DNA from 4 places in the Bradyrhizobium sp. 157 genome. Region 4 is predicted to be linked to each of the others. Evidence: predicted binding sites of a transcription regulator. Region 4 holds the regulator's gene; each other region holds the start of a gene.
What was found. The regulator LexA, encoded in region 4, represses DNA repair genes until DNA is damaged. The targets are predictions, from matches to a motif close to TGTTCNNNNTGTGTTCNG.

Region 1 (4,299 bases), on a different contig from region 4:
GCGGCATCCATGCCGGCCCTGACCTTGCCGCTGACGGCGTCGGCGGTCTCGGCGGCCCGATTCCTCGTCTCGCTCGCCATCTCGCCCGCGGCCTCCTGTGCGTCGCCGGCCCTAGCGGCTGCCTCGCTCTGGGTGGAGGATACCGCCTGACGCAGGCTATCGCCGAGTGACTGCGCGCGTGCGGTGGTCTCATCGATCGCCTCCTTGGCTCTTTCGATGGCCGGTGCCACTGATTCCGCAGCGCGGTCACGCACCGTCCTGGAGCTCAGGGCAAGGCCCGCGCCGATCATTAACAGCGGGAGCGGAAAACCGCGGGCCAGCCGCAGCGCGGGCACTGCAATTGCGGTGCCCGCGGCAATCGCCTGCATCGGGTTTTCCATGGCTTGCTGCCTGACCGCGCCAAGCCAAGTCTGGGTCTTGTGACTGATGAAGCCGGAAACCTCCGCCTTGATGCCATCCGGCGAAACCTTGTAGCGGATGTCTTCTGCAGTGTCGGTGATCTGTTCCCTCAACCGATCGACGGTCGCCGCAAGCTGGGCGCGGCTTATCTCGGAGTCCCGTCGTAGCTCCTCTACGGATCGTGCCATGTCGTCACCGCCCTATTGGGTTCGTGTTGGTTTTGGGACGAACTCACGCGCTATTGAATTGTTCCTCGCGCTCGCTGCGCCTGGCCGAATGACGCTCGTCATCGATCGCCTTCGTCAGTTCAGCACCGCACAGGAAAACCTGCGATGAGTAATAGGCCCAGAACATGAGGACGATCAGCGCACCCCGCCGCGCATAGGCCGAACTCGGCGCTGCGCGACCGGGCTAAAGCCGATCACCGACTTGCCGATAGTGAACAACACGGCTGTGACAAATGCGCTCAGGACGAGATGGCACCAGTAGATGTTCGTATCGGGCAGTACCCGGTAGATCGCTGCGAACAACAGCGTGAATATCGCTATCGGCACCACCGTGTTGAGAGCACTTCGGACGACCTTGTCAGCAGACCACTGTTCCAGGGCCGATAGCGCGGCGCTGGCGGCCAACGAAACGATCAACATAAGCCGAGGGCGGCCACGAGCCGAGGCTGGCGACACGAGGCCTGATCTAGGAGGAGACGCGCTGTTCAACCGGCTTGGCCTTGAACGTCGCATTCAGTGCAGTGCGCATTCGCCGAAACCCGCAATGCCGTTATCAGGATCAGGACGGTGACGACCCCGAGAATTGTCGCGGTCGTCCCCGGACATTGGATCGCTTGAGCGCGCGAGGAAGCCAGAAACGGCCTTCACTATCCCGCCACAGGGGTCCCATTGGTCTTCCCTCGGGTCTTCCCTCGCTCTCTCCGATTGCAGCGCAAGCAATGGCATCGTTGCTGAAGCGGCGGTAGTTCGTTGGAGTTGCACCGATGCTCCCCTCGAACGCACTCGCGGAACAATACATGAACAAATGCATTCTTGGACTGAGGAGGACGGCAAATGACTTCCAAGACGCACATCGATTCGAACACAGAAAAGGACCCTGACGACTGGGTCTCCGGCGATGAGCCGATGACTGGGGCTCAGGCATCTTACCTGAAGACACTGTGCGAGCAGGCGCATTGCCCCGACGCATTCAATGAGAACCTCACGAAGGCGGAAGCGTCGAAGCTGATCGACAAGATGCGCGAGAGAGCCGGCGTGGCAGAATAGGCCGGTCGTCGTTGAATGAAGCGCGAGTTCGTCGGAAGCCTGAAAGGGCTCGCCGGCCGTCGCCGAAGATCAATCTAAGTATTTGATTTGGCTGGCAGGAGTGGCAGGGCTCGAACCTGCGACCCCCGGTTTTGGAGACCGGTGCTCTACCAATTGAGCTACACTCCTGCAGGGAACCGGCGCGTGCGTCGGTTCGTGCCGTTTCAAGCATAGGGCATGCCCCGATTGCAAGGGCGAAGCGGCTTACCGCCCTATCCAAAGCGCACCTTCTGCGCCAGACTTGGTCACCACAACAATAAGCGCAACGGGAGAGACCATGAACGCGCAGACCGCCCGCCAGACAACCGCCCCCCAGACCCCTTCTCTCCCCGACGCCAAGCCGGAAACCATCGGCCTCTCGAGCGTCCGCCTGCAGGGGATGTCGGACGCCTTCAAGCGCGAGGCCGACAAGGGAACCTTGCCCGGCGCCACCGTCATGGTGGCCCGGCGCGGCCAAGTCGGCTGGTTCGATGCCGTCGGCCGGCAGAGCCCGGCAGCAGCCACGCCGATGGCACATGACAGCATCTTCCGCATCTTCTCGATGACCAAGCCGATCGTCTCGGTCGGAATCATGATGCTGGTCGAGGACGGCCACTTCATTCTGGGCGACCCCGTCGCCAAGTTCATTCCGGAGTTTGCCGACCAGAAGGTCGGCTGCGAGAACAACGGCAAGCTCGAGCTGGTGCCGGTGAAGCGGCCGATGACGGTTCAGGACCTGCTGCGGCATACGTCGGGCCTGACCTACGACCACACCGGTAACGGCCTCGTCCAGCAGCTCTATCAGCAGTCACGGCTGCGCAGCCGCAAGATCACCAACGCCGAGCACGCCACCATGATCGCCGGCATGCCGCTGATCTGCCAGCCCGGCGCAGAATGGAACTACAGCCGCTCGACCGATGTGCTCGGCCGCATCATCGAAGTCGTCTCCGGCAAGTCGCTCGGCGCGTTCCTGACCGAGCGAATCCTGGCGCCGCTGCAGATGGCCGAGACCGCCTTCCATACCTCGGAAGCGAACGCCGGCCGCCTCGCCGAACCGTTCCCGACCGATCCGTGGAACGGCGACAAGGTGCAGCTCTTCAACATGCTGGAGAAGCCCGCGATGGAATCCGGCGGCGGCGGGCTGGTCTCGACCACCATGGACTATGCGCGGTTCTGCCAGATGCTGCTCAACGGCGGCACGCTCGACGGCAATCGGATTATCGGCCGCAAGACGCTGGAGCTCATGGCTTCAGATCACCTCTCGCCCAACGTGAAGGTCGACTCGCCGCTGATGCCGCCCGGTCACGGTTTTGGACTCGGCTTCGCGGTCCGCACTCACCAAGGCATCGCGCCGTTCCCGGGCTCGCTCGGCCAGTTCTTCTGGAGCGGCATGGCCGGGACGTTCTTCTTCATCGATCCCGCGGAAGAGCTGTTCACGGTCTTCATGATGCAGGGCCCCGGCCAGCGCGAATACATCCGCAACCTGCTGCGCGATTTGGTCTACGCGGCGGTGGAGTGATTTCTCGTGCCCCGGACGCGACGCAGCACGAAGTGATGCGTCGCTGAGCCGGGGCCCACATCTTCGCCGCCGTCCACATGGGTCCCGGCTCTGCGGAGCGGCGTTTCCGGACGATGCTTTGCATCGCCTAGGCTGCACCGCGTCCGGGACACGGGCCAATCCTCAACTGATCGTAGCACCGCCGTCGATCACGATGGTCTGGCCGGTCATGAAGTCCCCCGCCTTCGATCCCATCAGCACCGCGGCGCCGGCGATCTCGTCCGGCACGCCGATGCGCAAGAGCGGCGAGCGCGCGGTGGAGGCCTTCAGCGTCTCCGGATTGTCCCACAGCGCCTTGGCGAAATCGGTCTTGATCAGGCCGGGCGCGATGCAATTTACGCGGATATTGTGCTTGCCATATTCGCAGGCGAGGTTGCGCGCGAGTTGCATGTCGGCCGCCTTCGAGATCGCGTATGCGCCGAGCACGGTCGAGCCCTTCAATCCGCCGATCGAGGACACAATGATGATCGAGCCGTCCTTGCGCTCGATCATCTGCGGCACCACCATGTTGATCAGCCAATTGTTGGCGACGATGTTGTTGTCCAGGATCTTGCGGAACTGTTCATCGGAGATGCCGCCGAGCGGGCCGTAGTAGGGATTGGACGCTGCGTTGCAGACCAGCACGTCGATCTTGCCGAAAGCGCGGTTGGACTCGTCGACGAGGTTCTGCAGGTTTTCCTTGCTGGAAATATTCGCGGCGATCGCTACCGCCGTCCCCTTGCCGAACTTGTCGTTGATTTCCTTGGTGACCTGATCGCAAACATCTTGCTTGCGCGACGAGATCACGACTTTCGCGCCGTGCTCGGCCATCCGCTCGGCGATGGCGCGGCCGATGCCACGCGTGGAGCCGGTGATGACGGCGACTTTCCCGGTCATATCGAACAAGCTCATGTCTCTCTCCCAATGATGGCCCAGCGCGATTGCCGGTTTCGTCTTGAATTAGAACTAAGCAGCCTTTGCGGTCCTCGACAACTTGAGGCTCAAGCGAGCTTGGTCGACGGCGGCTCGACCTCCGGCCCGGACGGCTGATGCATCGCGTCGTGCGAGGCA
Region 2 (4,299 bases), on a different contig from region 4:
GCAGGCGCTTCGATTCGGCGACATAACGCTCGAGCGGCCGCTTGTCGGCAAACTCCTTGCCAGCGAATTTGTGGAAGAAGCCAACCTGCCCGAACATTGGCCCGATCCCGCCCATCTGGAAATGCACCCACTGGATGGTCTGGTATCGCCGCGCCGGATCGGCTGGTAGAAGCTTGCCGGTCTTCTCCGCGAGATATTGCAGGATCGATCCGGACTCAAACAGCGCAAGCGGCTTTCCTCCCGGCCCATTGGGATCGAGAATTGCGGGAATCTTGCCGTTCGGGTTCAGCGACAGGAATTCCGGCGTCTTCTGGTCGTCCCTGTTGAAGTCGACCAGATGCACCTCGTAAGGCAAGCCAATCTCTTCGAGCATGATCGAAACCTTCACGCCGTTTGGCGTCGGCAGCGAATAGAGCTGAAGGCGGTCGGGATGTTTGGCGGGCCAACGTTTGGTGATCGGGAAGGCGGAAAGATCGGACATCAAAACTCGTTTTGCATGGTTGTTGCTGCGTGGCTAATGTACGGCCAATGCCGCACATAACAAGGGTTCGCGCCGTTCATGACCGATCAACCGTCTCCGGCGAAGCTCGGCCTCACTGATGAGGAGCTTGCGGCTCACCCGACCATGTTCGCGACCGATGCGCTGAAGGGTCACGTCGCCGTCGTAATGGGCGGCGCCGGGGGCATCGGGCGGGCGATCGCCTGGCTGTTCGCGCGGCTCGGCGCGCATGTCGCCGTGGTCGGGCGCGACGGCGGCAAGCTCGGCGCGCTCGTCGCCCAATTGACGGGCCGCGGCCTCAAGGCATCCGCGCATGTCGCCGACATCAGGGAGCCCGACGCCGTCAACGCCCTGTTCGATACGATCTGGGCCGCGCAAGGCCGCGTCGACTGCCTCATCAACAGCGCCGGCGGGCAATTTCCGCAAGCTGCGATCGATTTCTCCGTGAAGGGCTGGAATGCGGTCATCAACACCAATTTGAACGGCACCTGGTACATGATGCAGGCCGCCGCGCAGCGCTGGCGCGACCACAAGTATCCCGGCAGCATCGTCAACATCGTGGTCGTGACGACGCATGGCCTCTACGGCATCGCGCACACGATTGCTGCACGGAGCGGCGTCATCGGGCTGTCGCGCGCCGTCGCAGTCGAATGGGCGCCGCTGAACATCCGGGTCAATTGCGTGGCGCCCGGTGCGATCGAAACCGAAGGCTGGAACATCTATTCGCCGGAGGCCCGCGCTGCCTACCCGCGCTCGAACCCGATGATGCGCACAGGCTCGCCCTGGGATGTCGCCGAAGCCACTGTCTTTCTCGCTGGTCCTTCAGCCAAATTCGTCACCGGCGAAACGCTGACCGTCGACGGCGGCGGCCAGCTCTGGGGCGAGACGTGGACCACCGGCAAGCCCGCCTATTTCAGCGGCGGCGACAAGTGATACGCTGAAAGCTGGGCTCTCATGACACGCTATCGCCTTGCGATCTTCGACTTCGACGGCACGCTTGCCGACACGATCGACTGGTTTCGCACCTCCTTTCATGACGCGATCGCACGCTTCGATCTCAAACCGGTCACGCCGGAGGAGCTGGAAGGAATGCGCGGGCTGTCCGCGCGGGAAATCATGGCGCGTCTTGGCGTGTCCATGTGGCAGCTTCCAGCCATCGTGAACGACATGCGAAAGCGCAAGCTCGCCGCGGCGAGTGAGACGTCGCTGTTTGCCGGCATTCCGGAGATGCTGACCGACCTTCAGCGTTTCGGTATCAAGACCGCGATCGTCAGCTCCGACAGCGAGGCCTCCGTCCGGCAAGTGCTCGGTCCCGCCACCGCCCTGATTGCCCGGTTCGACTGCGGCGCCGCGGTATTCGGCAAGCATTGGAAATTTCGACGGGTCGCGCGAATACTCGAAACGAAGCCGGCGCACACGATCTGCATCGGCGACGAGATCCGCGACATCGAAGCAGCGAAGGCGGCCGGTATGGATTCGGGCGCGGTAGCGTGGGGCTATGCCATCCCCGCCGCGCTGCAAGCGGCAGGACCAACGTATTTGTTCAACTCGATCGAGGAGATCACGCAGAGCCTTGCTGCGGCGAAATAATGCCGCTGGGAGCTTTTGCTGCATTTCACTGCCGGTGGCTATCACGCGCATAGGCACCATCGCGCGAGATGCCGATGGCCCCTCTGGCTGTACACGAGCACGAACTCCGTCACAGTCCAGACAACCGGTTCGATCGGATACTCGTCCACGCTGCGCGCGTCATATAGCAACGTTACGTGCGGCGTGAAATTCGTGTTGGCGAGCCGCCTTAATCCTCTGCGCGCCATCGCGACACCAAGCATTTGCCGAAATGACTGCAGCCGGCGCAATCCCTTCTCGCCAATCAGGACAAACGGACGATTGCCCGGCCGCCCGCGGAAACTTGCCGTTCGATCGAACGAGACCTCGAACGGTTCGGTCCGCAATTCCGTGGCCGCCTCGCGGGCGGCGCAAAGCTGGCGGTTCGGCAACCCACCCAGCGAAAATAGCGAAACGTGCAGCCGGTCTGGCGCAATGAGCTTGCCGTTCAGACAATGGGCGCGCTTGAGCACGCCCGCCAGCCGGTGAATTCGCTCTGCTGTGCCCGCGTCGGGAAGAGCCGCGAGGAACAATCGGCCACTACTAGAGCTTGTAAACTCGTCCATGATAACGCAGAACAAACCATGAACAGAAGATTGTGGCAAGGCCCGAATACAACTCGTTCGGCAGGTTCCCGCAGCCTCACAGCACGCAGCCATGGTGCGCCGACGACACCAGCCGGATGTACTTGTCGTGTACCGATCCCGGTCGCACAGCGGCCGCCGGCGCGCGCCAGCCGGCCATGCGGCGGGAGATCTCGTCCGCTGACACTTCGAGATTCACGGAGCGGGCGGTTGGGTCGATGACAATGGTGTCGCCGTCTCGCACCGCGGCGATCGGCCCGCCACGCGCGGCTTCGGGCGAGACGTGGCCGATCAGGATGCCGTGCGAGACGCCGGAAAAGCGGCCGTCGGTGATCAGCGCGACGTCCTCACCGAGACCCTGTCCTTGCAACTGAATGGTCAGCATTACCATTTCCGGCATACCGGGACCGCCCACCGGGCCGACATTGCGCACGACGATGACGTTGCCCGGCACGATCTCGCCGGCGCGGATCGCGGCCATCGTGTCGGCCTCGGACTCGAATACGCGCGCGGTGCCGCGAAATTGCCCCTTCTCGAGGGTCTTGCCCGATAATTTGAGCAGGCAGCTCTCCGGTGCGAGATTGCCCTTCAAGACGCTGATGTGATTGTTCGCCGGCGCGATCGGTTTCGACACCGGAAAAACGATCTCCTGCGGCGGCATCTGCTCCAGCGTCAGCACATTGGCGAGATTTTCTGCCAGCGTCTTGCCGGTTACCGTCATAACATCGCCATGCAAAAGGCCCGCGCGCAGCAGTTCCTTCATGACCACAGGCACGCCTCCGATCGCATGCAGGCTGCCCATCGCGAAGGGGCCGTGCGGCTGCAAATTGGCGAGCAGCGGCACGCGCTCGCCGACTTGCTGGATGCGTTCGATCGTGATCGGCACCTGGGCCTCGCGCGCGACGGCGAGCAGATGCAGATACATGTTGGTCGAGCCGCCCATCGCATAGACGGTCGTGATCGCATTCTCGAACGCGCGCTCGGTCATGATGTCGCGTGGCCGGATGCCGGCTTGCATCAGCCGGTACAGGGCCTCGACCGAGGCGCGGGCCTGGGCGCGGACATCGGCGTGAATATCGCTGCCGGCATTGTAGTCAGCGGGATGCGAGGCGCCGCGCGGCAGCATCATGCCAATTGATTCTGCGATCGTGCTCATGGTGTTGGCCGTGAACATCGCGCCACAGGTGCCGCTGCCGGGCATCACGTTGCGCTCGACTTCCAACAGCTCCTCGGCGGACAAGCGGCCGGACTCGTTGGCGGCGCGCGCCTCGGCGTAATCCATGATCGTCAGATTGTTACCCTTGCTCGCCCATGCCCCGAAGGAGACGCGGCCCGGCGTGCTGGTGCCGGGATAGAGCACGAGGCCGAAAGCATTCGTCCGCGCCAGCGGCATCAGCGCGGCGGCTCCCGTCTTGTCGCAACCAGAGATCACGATCATCGCATCGCCGTGGTGCGCGTAATGACCGATCTCAAAACAGTCGGCGACGACATCGCGCGATGCGAGGCTATAGCCCGCCGTCGGCGTGCCCTGTGTCAGCGCATCCGATACCGCCGGAGCCCCGACGATCAACCCCTGCCCGCCGCGCTCGGCAAGGATTTCGACCAGGA
Region 3 (4,299 bases), on a different contig from region 4:
ATTTGACGCGCTGGGCTTCGCCGCCGGACAGCGTCGTCGCCTGCTGGCCGACATGGATATAGTCCAAGCCGACGCGGTGCAGCGTCTTGAACGTCTCGCGGACGCGTGGCACCGCCTTGAAGAATTCGGCGGCTTCTTCCACCGTCATATCGAGCACATCCGAGATCGACTTGCCCTTGAACAGGACTTCCAGCGTCTCGCGGTTGTAGCGCTTGCCCTTGCAGGTATCGCAGGTGACGTAGACGTCGGGCAGAAAGTGCATCTCGATCTTGATGACGCCGTCGCCCTGGCAGGCCTCGCAGCGGCCGCCCTTGACGTTGAAGGAGAAGCGGCCGGGCTCGTAGCCGCGGGCCTTGGCTTCGGGCAGGCCGGCAAACCATTCCCGGATCGGGGTGAAGGCGCCGGTATAGGTCGCGGGGTTGGAGCGCGGGGTGCGGCCGATCGGCGACTGGTCGATGTCGATGATCTTATCGATATGCTCCAGCCCCTCGATGCGGTCGTGAGGGGCGGCGCCTTCGCTGGCGTTGTTGAGTTTGCGCGCGATGGCGCGATAGAGCGTGTCGATCAACAGCGTCGACTTGCCGCCGCCGGAGACACCGGTAACACAGGTGAACAGGCCGAGCGGAATTTCCGCTGAGACATTCTTCAGATTGTTGCCGCGGGCGTTGATGACCTTGATGGTACGCCTGTGGTTCGGCGGCCGCCGCTCGGGGATCGGCACCGATAATTCGCCGGTGAGATATTTGCCGGTCAGCGATTTCGGATTCCGCATGATGTCGGCGGGCGTGCCTTGCGCCACGATATGGCCGCCATGCATGCCGGCGCCGGGGCCGATGTCGAGCACGTAGTCCGCAAGACGGATCGCGTCCTCGTCATGCTCGACCACGATTACGGTGTTGCCGAGGTCACGCAGCCGCTTCAGCGTCTCCAGCAGGCGCGCATTGTCGCGCTGGTGCAGGCCGATCGAAGGCTCGTCCAGCACATAGAGCACGCCTGTCAGCCCCGAGCCGATCTGCGAGGCCAGGCGGATGCGCTGGCTTTCGCCACCGGAGAGGGTACCGGAGGAGCGTGAGAGCGTGAGATAGTTCAGGCCGACGTCGAGCAGGAAGGACAGCCGCTCGCGGATCTCCTTCAGGACGCGCGCGGCGATCTCGTTCTGCTGATCGTTGAGCGCCTTCGGCACACTTTCGAACCATTCGCCGGCGCGCTTCACCGACATTTCCGAGATCTCACCGATATGCTTGCCGCCGATCTTGACGCAGAGCGCCTCCGGCTTGAGCCGATGGCCCTTGCAGGCCTCGCAGGGGATGTCGGAGAAGTATTTGGCCAGTTCCTCGCGCGCCCATTCGCTCTCGGTCTCGCGGTAGCGGCGCTCGAGATTCGTGATGATCCCCTCGAACGGTTTTTTGGTGTCGTAGGAGCGGACGCCATCCTCGTAGGAGAACTTGATCTCGTCGTCGCCGGAGCCGTGCAAGAGCGCTGCCTGCGTCTTCTTCGGCAGGTCCTTCCATTTGGTGTCGAGCGTGAACTTATAAAACTTTCCGAGCGCGGTCAGCGTCTGGATGTAATAGGGCGAGGACGACTTTGCCCACGGCGCAATCGCACCCTTGCGCAAGGTCAATTCTTTGTCGGGAATGACGAGGTCCTCGTCGATGTGCTGCTCGACGCCGAGGCCGCCGCAGGCCGGACAGGCGCCATAGGGATTGTTAAACGAGAACAGCCGCGGCTCGATTTCGGGAATCGTGAAGCCGGAGACCGGGCAGGCGAATTTCTCCGAGAACAGAATCCGTTCCGGCCCGCTCTTGTCGTGGATCTTTGCGGTCTTCTTCTTGTCCTCGGCCGCAGGCGCGCCCGCCGGCGCGTCGGCATATTCGATCACGGCGAGCCCCTCGGCGAGCTTCAACGCGGTCTCAAAGCTTTCAGCGAGGCGCTGGCCGAGATCGGGCCGGACCACGATGCGATCGACCACCACGTCGATATCGTGCGGGAATTTCTTGTCGAGCGTCGGCGCCTCCGACAGCTCATAGAAGGTGCCGTCAATCTTGACGCGCTGAAAACCCTTCTTGAGCCATTCGGCGAGCTCTTTCTTGTACTCGCCCTTGCGGCCGCGCACGACCGGCGCCAGCAGATAGAGCCGGGTGCCTTCGGGTAGCGCCAGCACGCGATCGACCATCTGCGAGACGACCTGGCTTTCGATCGGCAATCCCGTGGCCGGCGAGTAGGGGACGCCGACGCGCGCCCACAAGAGGCGCATGTAGTCATAGATTTCGGTAACGGTGCCGACGGTAGAGCGCGGATTCTTCGACGTGGTCTTCTGCTCGATCGAGATCGCTGGAGACAGGCCATCGATCTGGTCGACGTCCGGCTTCTGCATCATCTCCAGGAACTGGCGCGCGTAAGCCGAGAGCGATTCGACGTAGCGGCGCTGGCCCTCGGCATAGATGGTATCGAAGGCGAGTGAGGATTTGCCGGAGCCGGAGAGGCCGGTGAACACGACCAGCTTGTCGCGGGGAATCTCGATATCGACGTTCTTGAGATTGTGCTCGCGCGCGCCGCGGATCGTTATCGCGCGCGATGCGGAGCCGGCGTTGTGTTGGCGCTTCGCCCTGAGCACTTCATCCATATCGGCATTTCCAGACGCGTGGGAGACGCGCCACGTTGGGCGCGCATTGCCGGGCAAGAACCGGGATCAGGCGCCGATTAAAAGAATGCTGGAACATAGGAAGAACGGCAGGGAATTTCCAGTGCCGCGCGCGAATCATCAACGGATTGTTTGCGGCGTTCTCTTTTTGGCAGCAGCCGTCAGCAGATCGAATCGGAACTGCGCAAAAACAAACGCCTCCGTTCCAGATTTTCGGAACGGAGGCGCAGGCAGTTTCAGCAGGAAACTTTATGCGTTTCGTTTGAGCATGATCTTTTCGGAAAGCCGCTTTGCGCCGACACGGCCCTTCGGGTCCGGATCATGCGCTTAGAAGTGATAGTTCACGCCGACCTGAACGCTGTTGAGGTTGAGCGTTCCCGACGCAAGGCCGCCCGGGACGGCGGCCGTGAAGTAGTTTTGGCTCTCGAAGCTGCGATAGAGGTACTCGGCCTTCACCGACCACTTCGGCGCGAACATCACCTCGACACCAGCACCGAGAGTCCAGCCGGAGTGGATCTTGCTGTCCGATACGCTCACGCCAAGCGCCGACAGCGTCAGACGGTTGTCGGCCCACGCGTAACCACCGGTGCCGTACACGAGGACCTGATCAAACGCGTAGCCGATGCGGCCACGAACGGTGCCCATGTCGCGGATCCGGGTCTCGACCGCGAAAAGCGCCGGGTTGCCCACGGTCGCGCCGACATCCGCCCAAGCGGCATCGGCCTCGACGCCGAGCACGAGGTTGCCGGCCTGCCAGTTGTAGCCGAGCGTACCGCCGGCGAAGCCGCCGCTGATCCCATCGCTGTTTTCCTGGGCGTAGCCGCCCATCGCACCGATGTAGAATCCGGTCCAGGTATTGATCGCGATCGCTGCGGCGGGCGCCTTGGTGTAGGGCCTGGCAGCAAGATCGGCGGCCATCGCGGGCGCCATCCCAAGCGCGATCAGGCCAGTGGTGGTCAGCAGAATCTTCTTCACTTTCTTTTCCTTTCGCGGCTCCAAAGCAACTTTCCTCAGCCGTCAATTCGAGGTTGCTGGGGCATATAGCGCGAAGTTCCCGCAAAATGCTGTCGCGGAAATACCACATGTGGGTCAAAAGCGTGGAGAGAACAACCAGCGCGCGTGACAATTGCGTTGGGCTACAACCAAACAAAAAGGCCGGCGTGAAGCCGGCCTTTCCGTAGTCCCGCGCTGGCGTTGCGATCAGTACTTCGCGACGACCGGGCCGCCCCAGCGATAGTTGACGCGAACGGTGACGATATCGACGTCCTGGCTGATCCGGTCGGTGCCGAAGAAGGCGCCGGCCGTGTCGACGAAGGTGTGGTCGCGGTCCTCCATGAACAGGTGATTGTATTCGACGCCGACCGACCAGTTCGGGGCGAAGCCGAATTCGATGCCCGCGCCGACCACGGCACCCCAACGGGTGTCGTCGCCGGTGGTGGCAACCAGGAGGCCCGTGGGAACATCAAAGATGCGGTAACGATCCGCGGTGACGGCCGCACCGCCCTTGACGTAGAACAGAACGTTGTTGGCGGCGTAACCGACCTGGCCCGTGATCAGGCCGAACGCATCGATGCGCGACTCGTTGCGGAGTGTAGGATCGATCAGGCTCACATTGCTGCCCTGGAAGTCGGCCCAGTTACCCTGGCCTTCAATACCGA
Region 4 (4,299 bases):
CGGCCGGGTGCCGGCCTTCGGCATCGGCCCGCTGATTGCGGCAAGCCTCGGCATCATCCTGCTCGGCCTGTTGCGCACTCCGCTGCGCTGGTCGGGTGCGGCGCTGGTGCTGGCAGCGGCATTGTGGGCGGCGCGGGCACCGCAGCCGGACATCCTGATTTCCGCCGACGGGCGCAATGTCGGGGTCCGCGGCCAGGATGGCCGGCTGCACCTGATGCACGCGGCCAAGGGATCTCGGGACATCTTCCTTTTAAAGGAGTGGCTGGCGGCGGATGCGGATGCGCGGACGGCGGCTGACGCGTCGCTCACATCGGGCGTTTCATGCGACGATTTCGGCTGCGTCGTCCAATCCGCCGGTGGCGGCCTGATCGCGCAGGCCTTCAGGCCCGAGGCGCTGGCGGACGATTGCGAGCGCGCGGCGCTGATCGTGACGCTGCGGCAGGCCCCCGCAGCCTGTGGCGCTTCCGTTATCGATGCTGAACGGCTGCGGCGGCAGGGCGCGATGGCGTTGCGGCGCAGCCGGGAGGGATTTGTCGTCGATGCGGTCAAGCCGAGGGGCGTAGACCGCCCCTGGTCGCCGGTCATTGCTGACGAGAGCGAGGCCGACACCACCGTTCTTGCGCCGCGCATTGTGCCGCCCCGCGCGGTCGACGCCACGCCGGCCGAGGCAGATCTTCAGGCGGAGGAGTAGACGAGCGTCAGTGCTCGTCGACCGTGGGTTTGGCTGGTATTTCGAATGCACCGAGGTGGAATTCCTCCGGGGCATCAGGCGCCGAGGGCAGAGCGACCAGCGTGAACGACGCGTCGGGGAATTGCTGCCAGATTGCGAGATCTTCGGCCGTGATGGTGAGCCAGCCGTACCTGAACATGTACCGCCCGGGCTCAGTGACGCGCCCGGCTTTTTGCCACGTAACCTTGTTAACCACCGGCTGCCCCCTGCGGTGCCGAGTTCTGAAAAATGTACCACCATGATCCGCCGGCCTGGACCGGCGGATCATATGCGCGTGGGCGTTTATCCGGTCACGATCGATTCGGCCGTAGGTGCTTCCGTTACCTTTGGCGCACGTTCGCCACCGGTCTGGACCACCGGCAATTGCAGCACGGTCGCGCGCTGGCCTTCGCAAAGCTGCGTCACCAGCACATGGCTTCCATCGGGAAATTCGATCGCGTCATGATGACGGTCGGATATATGGGGGTCGATTTGATTGAACTTGCCGACCCGCCAGTCGGTGGTTCGAGTCCAGATCCACCGGTTGTCGTATTTGACGTCCTCAGCGAACGCCAGTTCGGTGCCGGGAAGCATGCAGACCGCCACTGCAGGCTCGCGTTCCGACGCAAAGCCGCGGGTCGATGTACCGCGGAATGTCGTTGTGATCAGCGTCTCGCCGACCTGGGCAGGCCGCGTAGCCACAGCATGCAGGCTATAGTCACACATCGGATGGCTCCCTCGTTTGAGATAGCTGACCCGTGTCTAGAAGGAGGCACAGGCCTCTATCAGAGTGGACATGGCGCAGAGCCTTTTCTTCTTTCTGGGCAATTCTGCGACTGGCGCACTGCGCCACATTCACAAACGCGCTAACGTGCCTTAGTTCCACACGCGCAACAAAAAACCCCGGCCGAGGGCCGGGGCTGGCTTTCGTCACGGCGCCGGAGCGCATAACGGGTCAGTATTTGCGGTACAGCCCGATCAGCTTGCCCTGAATCCGGACCCGGTTCGGCGGCAGGATGCGGACTTCATAGGCGGCGTTGGCCGGCTCGAGCGCAATCGAGGCGCCGCGGCGGCGGAAGCGCTTCAGGGTGGCCTCTTCCTCGTCGATCAACGCCACCACGATATCACCGGTGTCGGCGGTCTCGTTGCGCTGGATCAGCGCCATGTCGCCGTCGAGGATGCCGGCATCCACCATGGAATCGCCGCGCACTTCGAGCGCGTAATGCTCGCCGGAGCCGAGCATGTCCGGCGGCACGCTGATGGTGTGGCTGCGCGTCTGCAGCGCCTCGATCGGCGTACCGGCGGCAATCCGGCCCATGACAGGCACAGCGACTGGGCGATTGCCGTCGTCCTCGGCGGCCGGCGCGCTCACCGTGCGCTTGCCGAGCGTGCCCTCGATGACGCTCGGCGTGAAGCCGCGGCGGCCGTTGGCGGCGGCAGCGAGCTCGGGCAGCTTGATGACTTCGATGGCGCGGGCGCGGTTGGGCAGGCGGCGGATGAAGCCGCGCTCCTCCAACGCCGTGATGAGGCGGTGGATTCCGGATTTCGAGCGCAGATCGAGCGCATCCTTCATCTCGTCGAACGAGGGCGGCACGCCGGCCTCTTTCAGCCGTTCATTGATGAAACGCAGAAGTTCATACTGTTTGCGCGTAAGCATCGCGAGCAATCCCCCGGTTGGCGTCGTCTCGTTCCGAATCTTTAGCGCCCAGATCGTGGAGTCCCCAAACTCTCAACCAAAGACACTAGCAGTCGAAACAAATCATGAACGGACACTATATGTTCGATATGTGTTCCGCAACCATTTAATTTGAGGTGAACGCATTGCGGTTCCGGTCCAAGGTGCTGTTGGAACGCCGTTCGTCATTCCGGCAGCCGGAGCAACTCGCAACGCGATCCCTTTGCGGCAGCCGGCGCGAACGGCGGACGTATCACAAGTGCCCGTGCCGCAGCGAGATTCCCTGATAGTGACGAGTCCTGATGGTTCACCGGCACGGCGACCAGCGTGCCGTCGTCGCGGGCTTCGAGGCGAGCGCGAAGATAGTCTTCGCGCTGGTCGTTGGCGGCGAGATCGCAGCCGAGCAGGGCGTTTTCGCGCGGATGATTGACGTGGTCGCGGCCCGATAAGGCGCGAATCAGCGGCACCAGAAACAGGAAGCCGCAGACATAGGAGGAGACGGGATTGCCGGGCAGGCCGATCACCCGCATCGCGCCCAACCTGCCGTGCATCATCGGCTTGCCTGGCCGCATCGCGATCCGCCAGAACGCCATGGCGACGCCCTCGGCCTCCAGCGACCGCTTGACGAGGTCGTGGTCGCCGACCGAGGCGCCGCCCACGGTGATCAGGACGTCCGCGTCGGCGTTGCGGGCACGGCGGATGCCCTCCGTGGTGGCGGCGACGGTGTCGGCGGCGATCCCGAGGTCGATGATTTCTGCGCCCTCGGCTCGCGCCAGCGCTCGCAAGCCGTAGCCGTTGGAATAGACGATCTGGCCGGGGCTGGGGGTTGCGCCTGGCATCACCAGTTCGTCGCCGGTCGCCAGCATCGCCACTTTCGGGCGGCGGTGCACCGCAAGCTCCGGGTAGTTCATGCCGGCGGCAAGCGAGAGATCGCGGTCGGTGAGGCGGCGCCCGCGTTTGAGGAGGACGTCGCCTTCGCGGAAATCAACGCCCGCTGGGCGGATATGCCGTCCCGGAACGGCAGCTTCCGTGATGGTGATATGATCGCCCTCGATGGCAGCGTCTTCCTGGATGACGACGGCGTCTGCGCCATCGGGGATCACGCCGCCGGTAAAGATCCGCACCGCTTCGCCTGGGCCTACCTTCCGCTCGAACGGGCGGCCGGCGGCGACCTCGCCGATCACCTTCAGCCGTGCGCCGACATCGGCGGCGTCGGCCGCGCGCACCGCATAGCCGTCCATCGCCGACATCGCCTGCGGCGGCTGCGTCCGCCGCGCGGCGACGTCGCGTGCGAGAATGCGGTGATACGCTTCATCGAGCGCCACCATTTCTTCGGGCAGCGCCGCTGCGCCGGCAAGGATCGCGGCAAGCGCATCGGCAACCGGCATCAAGGCCACGCTGGCACTCCTGCTTCGACTTCATTGCGAGGAGCAGCGCGACGAAGCAATCCACACTTCCTTCCTGGCCATGGATTGCTTCGCTTCGCTCGCAATGACGGGGTAATCATCTAAATTCCAAGTGCTTAAATTCCAAGTGCTTAAATTCCAAGTGCGGTCAGTGCCCTGGCCACGTCATCCGTCGATGTCACGTGGATGGCAGAAAGGCCGCGCGCCCGCGCACCTTCGATATTGGCGGCTGAATCGTCGAAGAACAGGATCCGCGACGCCGGCACGCCGATCGCTTTTATCACATGATCATAGGCTTCGGCGTCGGGTTTGCGCATACCGATGCTGGAGGACAAAAAAATCTCCCGGAAATGGCTGAGCACCTCCGCATAGGCCTGCGAAAAATGCGTGACATGGGCCGGATTGGTGTTGGAAAAAGCATAGAGCGGCAGGCGCTTTGCAGCACCCGCCAGAAGCTGTGCAATTCCGGGCATCTCGCCGGTGAAGATCGCGTTCCAGCCTTCCAGGAA

Region 1: IVA95_RS09635 (DUF3072 domain-containing protein) is a predicted target of LexA. The motif match lies at 1,413-1,430, and genes of this name have one in related genera.
Region 2: IVA95_RS17765 (2'-5' RNA ligase family protein) is a predicted target of LexA. The motif match lies at 2,681-2,698, and genes of this name have one in related genera.
Region 3: uvrA (excinuclease ABC subunit UvrA) is a predicted target of LexA. The motif match lies at 2,713-2,730, and genes of this name have one in related genera.

Annotation. Positions count from the first base shown of each region.
Region 1 covers NZ_JADPKF010000039.1:53,487-57,785, forward strand. Annotated here, with positions in the region: gene IVA95_RS09625 (DUF3618 domain-containing protein) at 1-368, opposite strand, end outside; gene IVA95_RS09630 (YhjD/YihY/BrkB family envelope integrity protein) at 762-1,046, opposite strand; gene IVA95_RS09635 (DUF3072 domain-containing protein) at 1,461-1,673, shown strand; tRNA gene IVA95_RS09640 (tRNA-Trp) at 1,766-1,841, opposite strand; gene IVA95_RS09645 (serine hydrolase domain-containing protein) at 1,990-3,210, shown strand; gene IVA95_RS09650 (SDR family oxidoreductase) at 3,373-4,140, opposite strand; gene IVA95_RS09655 (histidine phosphatase family protein) at 4,230-4,299, opposite strand, start outside.
Region 2 covers NZ_JADPKF010000073.1:380,775-385,073, forward strand. Annotated here, with positions in the region: partial or broken gene IVA95_RS17750 (glutathione S-transferase N-terminal domain-containing protein) at 1-481, opposite strand, end outside; gene IVA95_RS17755 (SDR family oxidoreductase) at 560-1,432, shown strand; gene IVA95_RS17760 (HAD hydrolase-like protein) at 1,454-2,089, shown strand; gene IVA95_RS17765 (2'-5' RNA ligase family protein) at 2,131-2,640, opposite strand; gene IVA95_RS17770 (dihydroxy-acid dehydratase) at 2,750-4,299, opposite strand, start outside.
Region 3 covers NZ_JADPKF010000054.1:10,285-14,583, forward strand. Annotated here, with positions in the region: gene uvrA (excinuclease ABC subunit UvrA) at 1-2,623, opposite strand, end outside; gene IVA95_RS11835 (outer membrane protein) at 2,969-3,616, opposite strand; gene IVA95_RS11840 (outer membrane beta-barrel protein) at 3,842-4,299, opposite strand, start outside.
Region 4 covers NZ_JADPKF010000088.1:8,246-12,544, forward strand. Annotated here, with positions in the region: gene IVA95_RS24680 (ComEC/Rec2 family competence protein) at 1-691, shown strand, start outside; gene IVA95_RS24685 (hypothetical protein) at 699-926, opposite strand; gene IVA95_RS24690 (hypothetical protein) at 1,013-1,435, opposite strand; gene lexA (transcriptional repressor LexA) at 1,665-2,366, opposite strand; gene glp (gephyrin-like molybdotransferase Glp) at 2,570-3,781, opposite strand; gene IVA95_RS24705 (HAD family phosphatase) at 3,922-4,299, opposite strand, start outside.